Regions from separate parts of the Aquipuribacter nitratireducens genome, predicted to be linked through region 1. Evidence: predicted binding sites of a transcription regulator. Region 1 holds the regulator's gene; the other holds the start of a gene.
The links. Region 1 encodes LexA, which represses DNA repair genes until DNA is damaged. Its sites were predicted from a motif close to TCGAACANNTGTTCGA; they were not measured.
Positions count from the first base shown of each region.

Region 2: the regulator LexA is predicted to act here: its motif matches at 2,653-2,668, upstream of WAB14_RS01280 (HNH endonuclease signature motif containing protein).

Region 1 covers NZ_JBBEOG010000003.1:359,750-363,953, forward strand. Annotated here, with positions in the region: gene WAB14_RS07980 (vitamin B12-dependent ribonucleotide reductase) at 1-806, opposite strand, end outside; gene nrdR (transcriptional regulator NrdR) at 876-1,337, opposite strand; gene WAB14_RS07990 (LysM peptidoglycan-binding domain-containing protein) at 1,577-1,987, opposite strand; gene lexA (transcriptional repressor LexA) at 2,238-2,954, shown strand; gene WAB14_RS08000 (aminotransferase class V-fold PLP-dependent enzyme) at 2,941-3,990, opposite strand; gene WAB14_RS08005 (ATP-dependent DNA helicase) at 3,987-4,204, opposite strand, start outside.
Region 2 covers NZ_JBBEOG010000001.1:304,120-308,323, reverse strand. Annotated here, with positions in the region: gene WAB14_RS01285 (agmatinase family protein) at 1-863, opposite strand, end outside; guanidine-I (ykkC/yxkD leader) riboswitch at 912-1,017, opposite strand; gene WAB14_RS01280 (HNH endonuclease signature motif containing protein) at 1,077-2,621, opposite strand; gene WAB14_RS01275 (GNAT family N-acetyltransferase) at 2,741-3,241, shown strand; gene WAB14_RS01270 (response regulator) at 3,186-3,866, opposite strand; gene WAB14_RS01265 (sensor histidine kinase) at 3,863-4,204, opposite strand, start outside.

The sequences.
Region 1 (4,204 bases):
CCGAGGTCCATGTCGAAGCCGGCGTCGCGCAGCGCGCGGATCTTGTCCTCCTCGCGCGCCTTCGTCTCGACGAACTCCTCGATGTCGGGGTGGTCGACGTCGAGCACGACCATCTTCGCCGCGCGGCGCGTGGCGCCGCCGGACTTGATGGTGCCGGCGGAGGCGTCGGCACCGCGCATGAACGACACGGGGCCGGACGCGGTGCCGCCGGAGCTCAGCAGCTCTTTCGAGGAGCGGATGCGGGAGAGGTTGAGCCCCGCCCCGGAGCCGCCCTTGAAGATGCGCCCCTCCTCGCGGTACCAGTTGAGGATCGAGTCCATGGTGTCGTCGACGGCGAGGATGAAGCACGCGCTCACCTGCTGCGGGGCCGGGGTGCCGACGTTGAACCACACCGGGCTGTTGAAGCTGAACACCTGGTGCAGCAGCATCCACGTGAGCTCGTGCTCGAAGACCTCGGCGTCGTCGTCGGTCGCGAAGTAGCCGTGGTCCTTGCCGGCCTTCGTGTACGTGAGGACGACCCGGTCGATGAGCTGGCGGAGGCTCCGCTCGCGCGACTCCGAGCCGACGGCGCCGCGGAAGTACTTCGTCGTGACGATCGAGGACGCGTTGACCGACCAGAAGTCGGGGAACTCGACCCCCCGCTGCTCGAAGATCGTCTCGCCGGTCTTCCAGTTGGTCTGGACGACGTCGCGGGACTCCCACGTCACCTCGTCGTACGGGTGCACCCCGGGGGTGGTCCACACCCGCTCGACGGTGATGCCGCGCGCGGCCGGCTTCTTCTGACGCTGCGAGGCGGTCTCGGTCATGGGCGCTCCCCTGGTGCGTGGTGGTCGGTGGCTCGGTGCTCGTGGGTGCGGTGCGGATCGTGCGGTGGGTCAGGTGGTGTGCTGCTCGCGCTCGACGCGCAGCAGGGCGATCGCCTGCTCGAAGTCCTCGAGCGAGTCGAAGGCGCGGTAGACGCTCGCGAAGCGGAGGTAGGCGACCTCGTCGAGCTCCCGGAGTGGACCGAGGATCGCGAGGCCGATGTCGTGGGCGTCGATCTGGGCGAGGCCGGTCTGCCGCACGGCCTCCTCCACCCGCTGGGCGAGCAGGGCGAGGTCGTCCTCGGTGACCGGACGCCCCTGGCAGGCCTTACGGACGCCGACGAGGACCTTGTCGCGCGAGAACGGCTCGGTGGCCCCCGAGCGCTTGACGACGATGAGGCTCGCCGACTCCAGCGTCGTGAACCTGCGGTCGCAGTCCTGGCACTGACGGCGCCGGCGGATGGCCGTCCCGTCGTCGGTGGTCCGCGAGTCGACGACCCTGGAGTCGTCGTTGCGGCAGAACGGGCACCGCATGTGGAGCTCCTCTCCCGCCGCGACCCCCGGCGGCTCACCCTGGTCGGCTGTGGACCGACCTGTGTGCCGCCTGTTGATACCCGGTGTGTCGGTGTGGACACGGTGTGGACCAGATGTGGACGAACGACATCCGTGTAACTACTAGATGTTGTGCCAACCGTAACACCGGCAACCGACAACGCAAGCGGTCTCCTGGAACTCGCCGGACGTGTCGTGCGACCCGCCGCGACCCGGCCGGCTCAGCGGGTGGGGACGAGCAGGCGGTCCCCCACTGCCACCGCCGTGGACGACAGCTCGTTGAGTGCGACGACGTCGTGCACGACCGAGCGGGGGTCGCGGTGGGGCGCGTGCTCGCGCGCCAGCGCCCACAGCGTGTCGCCGGGTCGGACACTCACCGGCACCGGCGCGAGCTCGTCGAGGTCCACCGACCCCACCGATCCCGGCGCACCGGAGACGACACCCGGCCGCCCGTCACCGGCCGAGGCGCCGGGGGCGACGCCGGTCGCGACGGCCATCCACACGAGGAGGACGGAGAGCGCGACCGCCACGGTGGTGAGGCCCCACGAGAGCCCTCGCACGAGCCGGCGCCCGCGACGGGTCAGCCGCAGGCCGCGGAGCTCGTGGTGACGAAGGGTGGCGGTGCTGGTCATGAGTCCTCCTGGGTGGACGCGTGTTCGGTCGTCCTGGCCGTGTCGAACACCTGTACGTTAACCTGAGGTCGAGACATTGTCGAGCGCATGTTCGAAGCGCGGCGCGCTGCGAGCGACACGCGCGGCGGGGTGCTTGTGAACAGGTGTTCGACGCCATAGCGTCGATCACGTCGGCTGGGGAGCACGCACCGAGCCAACGACAGGGGTCGGACACAACCGGCGCGGAGCCGGTCGCGGAGCGGAGGAGCACATGGCAACGACGGACCTCGAGGGGCTGACCGAACGGCAGCGCCGGGTGCTCGAGACCATCCGTGAGGCGGTCCAGCGACGCGGCTACCCGCCCTCGATGCGCGAGATCGGTGAGGCGGTAGGTCTCACCTCCCCCAGCAGCGTCGCGCACCAGCTCGCGACCCTGGAGCGCAAGGGCTACCTGCGTCGGGACCCCAACCGGCCGCGGGCGATCGAGGTCGTCCACCCCGACGACGGTCGCCGCCGGCCCGCCCCGACGGGGGACGTGCGGGCCGAGGTCGTGGAGGAGGCGCCGGAGCGGACGTGGCGCTCCGGGGCGCACGACGAGGGCAGCGCCCTGCCGAGCGCGAGCATGGTGCCGCTCGTCGGCCGGATCGCCGCGGGCGGTCCGGTGCTCGCGGAGGAGGTCGTCGAGGACGTCTTCCCCCTCCCCCGGCAGGTGGTGGGTGACGGGGTGCTGTTCCTCCTGCAGGTGGTCGGCGACTCGATGGTCGACGCCGCCATCTGCGACGGCGACTGGGTCGTGGTCCGGCAGCAGCCCGTCGCCGAGAACGGCGAGATCGTCGCGGCGATGATCGACGGCGAGGCGACGGTGAAGACGTACCGGAAGCGGGACGGCCACGTCTGGCTCATGCCGCACAACCCGGCGTACACGCCTATCCCGGGAGACGACGCGACCGTGCTCGGCAAGGTGACGGCGGTCCTCAGGCGGGTGTGAGGAGCGCCTGGGCCGCCCGGGCGACGTCCGCGCTGTCGTTCCACAGGTGGAACGACAGCCGTGCGCGACCGGCCCGGGACGCGACCGAGCACCCGGCCGCGACGAGCCGTCGCACGAGACCGCCGTTTGGGTCGTCGACGGAGACGACCGGGCGGCCCTGTGGGGACTCGCCCAGGAGCGTCCGCAGCTGGTCGGCGAGGGCGGGCCCGTGCCGGTGCCGGACCTCCGCCGGCACCTCGAGCACAGCCTCGAGCGACGTCCGGGCGCCCACCCAGGCCAGCCAGACGGGGCTCACGTCGAAGCGACGGGCGTCGCGCGCGAGCCGTAGCCCGGGGCCGTACACCGAGGCCCACACGTCGTCGCCCGCGTACCAGCCGGCGTTGTGGCCCGACAGACGCTCCGACGCCTCCGGTCGGACCGTGAGGAACGCGGCGCCCCGCGGGGCGCACAGCCACTTGTAGGCGCTGCACACGGTGACGTCCCACCGCCCGGCGTCCACCGGCAGCCAGCCGGTCGCCTGCGTCGTGTCGCAGACGGTGAGGGCGCCGATGTCGGCGGCCGCCGTCACGACGTCGTCGGCGGCAGCGAGGCGCCCGTCGGCGGACTGGGCGAGGGAGAACACGACGGCGTCCGGTCGGGCGCGGGCGATCTCGTCGGGCAGGCGGTCGAGCGGCACGGTGACGAGCTCGACGCCGCGGCGGGCCTGGGCCTCGACGGGCCCGAGGACCGAGCCGAAGTCGCCCTCGACCCCGACGACCTTCGACCTGTCCGGCAGGTGGGCCGCGACCTCCCCGACCATGACCGACACCTGCGAGCCCACCGCGACCCAGCCCGGCGGGACCCCGACGAGGTCCGCGAAGAGGCGTCGCGACGCGTCGACGTCCGCGTCGTAGTCCGGTGCGCTGGCCCGTCCGCCCTGCCAGTCGTCGACGGCGGCACGGAGCGCGGCGACCGTCCGGCGCGGCGGGAGCCCGAGGGTGCTCGCGTTGAGGTAGCCCGGAACCGCGTCCCAGGCCCCGAGGCCGGGGTGGCTCATGCCGTCGTCCCGGTCCGGGTGGCGGCCCCGTCGAGTCGGCGGAGCGCGGCGAGAGCGGTGGCTCGGTCCGTGGTCCGCCACATCGGAGGCAGGGCGGACAGGAGCGCCTGCCCGTACCGTTTCGTCGCCACCCTGGGATCGAGGACGGCCACCACACCCCGGTCGTCGCTGCTGCGCACGAGTCGTCCCGCGCCCTGCGCGAGCAGGGTCGCGG
Region 2 (4,204 bases), on a different contig from region 1:
TCGGCGGCGGCCTCGATACCCATGTCGACGGCGTCGGTGAGGGTCATGATCGTCGTACCGCGCTCCCGGCCGACCTGCACCCCGGGGCGGGGGGCCTGCCAGCCGCCGATGCCGATCTGGACGAGGTTCTTCGGCGGCACGTTGGGGATGTCCGTGGCGTGGAACCACGGGGTGGTGTGCATCCGCTCGTCGAGGTCGGTCTCCTGGGTGTCGACGTGGCGGTCGAAGTGGATGATCCCGAGGTTGCCGCCGAGGTGCTCCGCGACGCCCCGGGTCGTCGGGTAGCCGATGGAGTGGTCGCCGCCGAGCACGACGGGGAACGCCCCGGAGGCGAAGACGTGCCCGACGGCCTTCGACACCTGGTCGAACGTCTTCTCGATGTTGCCCGGGATGGTGAAGACGTCCCCGAGGTCGCCGATGGTGATGGTCTCGCGCAGGTCGACGCCGAGCTCGAAGCTGTACGGGCCGTAGAGGGCGGAGATCCTGCGGATGCCCTGCGGTCCGAACCGCGTGCCGGGGCGGTAGGTGGTGCCGCCGTCGAAGGGAACCCCGAGGACGGCGACGTCGTAGTCGCCGGCACGGCGGACGTCCTCCACGTACGGGGCCTTGAGGAACGTGTTGATGCCGGCGAAGTGGGGCAGCTCGCCGCGGGAGAACGTGGGGATGCGCTTGTCGACGATGGAGTCGGCGCCGGGCAGCCCGAGCTCGAGCCCGCGGTCGATCTCCTCCTGCCACTTGCTGAGCGGCAGCGTCGACTCGGCCTCGACCGCGTAGCGCGCCTCGGGGCCGTAGTGCTCGTGGCCGGGTGCGGCGCCGGGGTGGTGGCCGTCGGGGTGCGGGTGGTGGCGGTGGAAGGCGCCCACAGGAGACTCCTCGCGTCGGCGGCGGACCTCGTCCGTCGCGTCCTTCGGGTCTCCCGGGCTTTTGTCCCGCCGTGGCGCGGCGCCGGCGGCCGGCGTCACGTGCCCCTCTCGGACCAGCCTCCCGGCGGGGAGCGGAACCCTAGGAGCGCCCCACCGTGGGGGTGGGTCGGCGCCAGCCAAGCGGCCGGCGGTGTCACCGGCGTCTCGGGATCGTTACGTTCGCGTTGCCGTCGCCTCGCGCACACCGGCAGGCCACGTGTGCTCGTGCACGCCGAACATGTCGTCGTCGTCCACGACGTCACCAGAGGTGCCACGGTCAGGTTCGTTCGGCGGCCGGTCCGGCGGAGCGGTGTCGCGCCAGAGGCGGCTCGCGCGTTGCCGCCACGCGGGTCGGGGTCGTCGTTGCGGGTCGACCCACCGGGGTGGGGTGACGGTCACCTGCTGGGCCTCGTCGATCGCGACCGCCCACGTGCCGGCGTGCACCGCGGTGTGGTGGCCCGGGCACAGCAGGAGCAGGTTCGCGAGGTCAGTCGGGCCGCCGTCGGCCCAGTGCACGACGTGATGGGCGTCGCAGATCGCCGGCGCCGCGCCGCAGCCGGGGATCACGCACCCCTGGTCGCGGCCGGCGAGCGCCCGACGCTGGGTGAGGGTTGCGAGGCGCTCCTCCTGGCCCACGTCGAGCGGCCCGGCGCTCGGGCTGTCGACGATCCGCTGCAACACTGCGTCGCACGCGAGCCGGCGGGTCGCCCACGGCGGGATCGGGTCCCCGCCCTCCACCTCGGCGAGCCCGACCGGGCCGGCCGAGGCACGGTGGCGGTGGTCGGCGAGCTGCTCGGGGGTGACGTGCACGACGACCCGGGGGCGCTCCCCGCGGCGCGGGTGCGCGACGCCGAGCGCCGTCTCCACCAGGTGCGCGAGGGCGTCCGCGCGGCGTTGCCGCGGCTGGCGCCGGTCCCGCTCCCCGTCCGCACCCGGCAGGCACCCGTCCGCGCACTCGCCGCGCCCCGGCACCGACGCCCGCCGAGGACCGTCGCCCGCCTCACCCGTCGGGTCGGGGCCGGACCAGCGGTTCAACGCCGCGCGCAGCGCCGCCCCGGTGACCGGGTCCAGCTGGAACCGACCCACCGTCATCCCGGTGGCGTCGGTGGCGAGGTCGAGGAAGCGCCGGTTCACCGACTCCGCGTCGAAGGCATCCGCCCGCTCCGGCGCCAGCGTCGCCAGCAGGTGCCGGCACGCGCGCTCGAGGTCCAACGGGCTCGCGTCGCTCGTCGCGAGCAGGAGGTAGGCGGCCACCTTCTCGCCGGCGCCCTCGCGGTCCAGCACGTGCTGCGGGATCCGGTCCAGGCACCGCACCGCCGTGTCGACGTGCGCCCGCGTGCAGCGACCCTCCGCCAGGGCACCAGCGAACGGCGCCAACGGCTCCCCCGGCGCCAGCGCCCGCGCGGCCGCCACGTCCCGACGAGCCTGCGAAGGACCAACCAGGCACGCCGTCCGCAGGAACCCCTCCGGCGACGTCGCCACCGGTGACGCCTCCGCCACCCCCCGCTGGTCCACCTCGCGCACCAGGCGCAGGTGCACCGACTCCAGCAACGCCCGCGACCGCGCGAGCTCGGGGATCGCATCGAGCACCTCGCGGTCCGTCACCTGCCACGCCGCACCCTCCTCCACCGCGTCGGCGAGGTCGACAAGAGCCGAACGGAGCCGCCCGAGGCGCGCACGCAGCGTCGACTGCGACTCCTCGCCCTCGCACGGACCCATGTCGACCCCCTTGCTCCTGCGACCACTCTACTCGAACATACGTTCGATTGCGAGGGGGACACTGGACGATGTGGACGACGTCCGCACCCCCTCAACGGCCGGCCCCGATACTGACCGCCGTGCACCTGCGGGAGCTCCGGCCCACCACCGACGAGGCAGTCGCCCACAGCCTGCTCGTGCTCCAGCGCGAGGCCTACGCCGTCGAGGCGCAGCTCCTCGGCGACGACCGCATCCCCGCGCTCCACGAGTGCCTCGACGCCCTCCGCGCGGCCCCGCTCCACTGGCTCGGCGCACTGGGTGACGACCACCTCCTCGGCGCCGTCGCCTGGTCGGCCACGGACGCGCTCGTCGACGTCGACCGCCTCGTCGTCTCCCCCGCCGCGCACCGTGGCGGCATCGGCACCCGACTCGTGAGCCACGTCATCGACCTCGCCGGCAGCCGCGACGTCAGCGTCTCCACCGGCAGCGGCAACGCCCCCGCCCGCGCACTGTACGAGCGCCTCGGCTTCGCACGCGTCGACGACGTCGAGGTGCTCCCCAGGCTGTGGGTGACGCGCTACCGGCTCACTCCCTCGGCTCCCCGGCCCGGACGAGCCCGTGCTCGTACGCCAGCGCGATGACCTGCGGGCGGTCGCGCGCGCCGAGCTTGTCGAGCACCCGTCCCAGATGGGTCTTCACCGTCGTCTCGCCGAGGTAGAGCCGGGCGGCCACCTCCGCGTTCGACAGGCCGCGCGCCACGAGGCGCAGGACGTCGGTCTCCCGGGGTGTCAGCCGCTCGAGCAGGGGTGACGCGGGCGCGGCGGCGGGCCGCGCTGCGTAGGCCTCGACGACCCGCGGCACGACGGCGGGGTCGAGCACGCCCCTGCCGGCGGCCGCCTCGCGGACGGCCTCGAGCAGCCGCTCGGGCGAGGACGACTTGAGGAGGAAGCCGGTGACGAGCTGGCGGAGGGCGGCGTCGACGACCGGGTCGTCGTCGAAGGTCGTGAGGATGACGATCCGCGCGGCGGACCCCTCGGCCCGCAGCCGGGCGGCGGCCGCGAGTCCGTCGAGACGCGGCATCCGCACGTCCATGAGGACGACGTCCGGACGCAGGCGCGTCACGACCTCGACGGCCTGCAGACCGTCGACCGCCTCCCCGACGACCTCGATGTCGTCCTCGCCGTCGAGGAGCATGCGCAGCCCGGCGCGCACCATCGCCTCGTCGTCGCACACGACGACGCGGACCGTCCGCCCCTCGCCGGTCACGAGGGCACCGGCAGGGAGGCGCGGACGGCGAACCCGCCGTCGCGGCGCGGTCCGGCCTCCAGGCGGCCGCCGAAGAGGGCCACCCGCTCGCGCATCCCGACGAGCCCGTGCCCACCGGAACCGTCGGAGGCCCGCGACCCGCCCGGCAGCGGCCGGGCCGGTCCGTCGTCGACGACCTCGAGGCACAGGCCGTCGCCATCCCAGCGCACAACGACCCCGATGGGCGAGCCCGGGGCGTGGCGGAGCGCGTTGTGCGTCGCCTCCTGCAGCACCCGGAACGCCGACGCGTCGAGGGCGGGCGGCAGCGAGCGCGCCGGCTCCCCCTCGACGGCGACGCG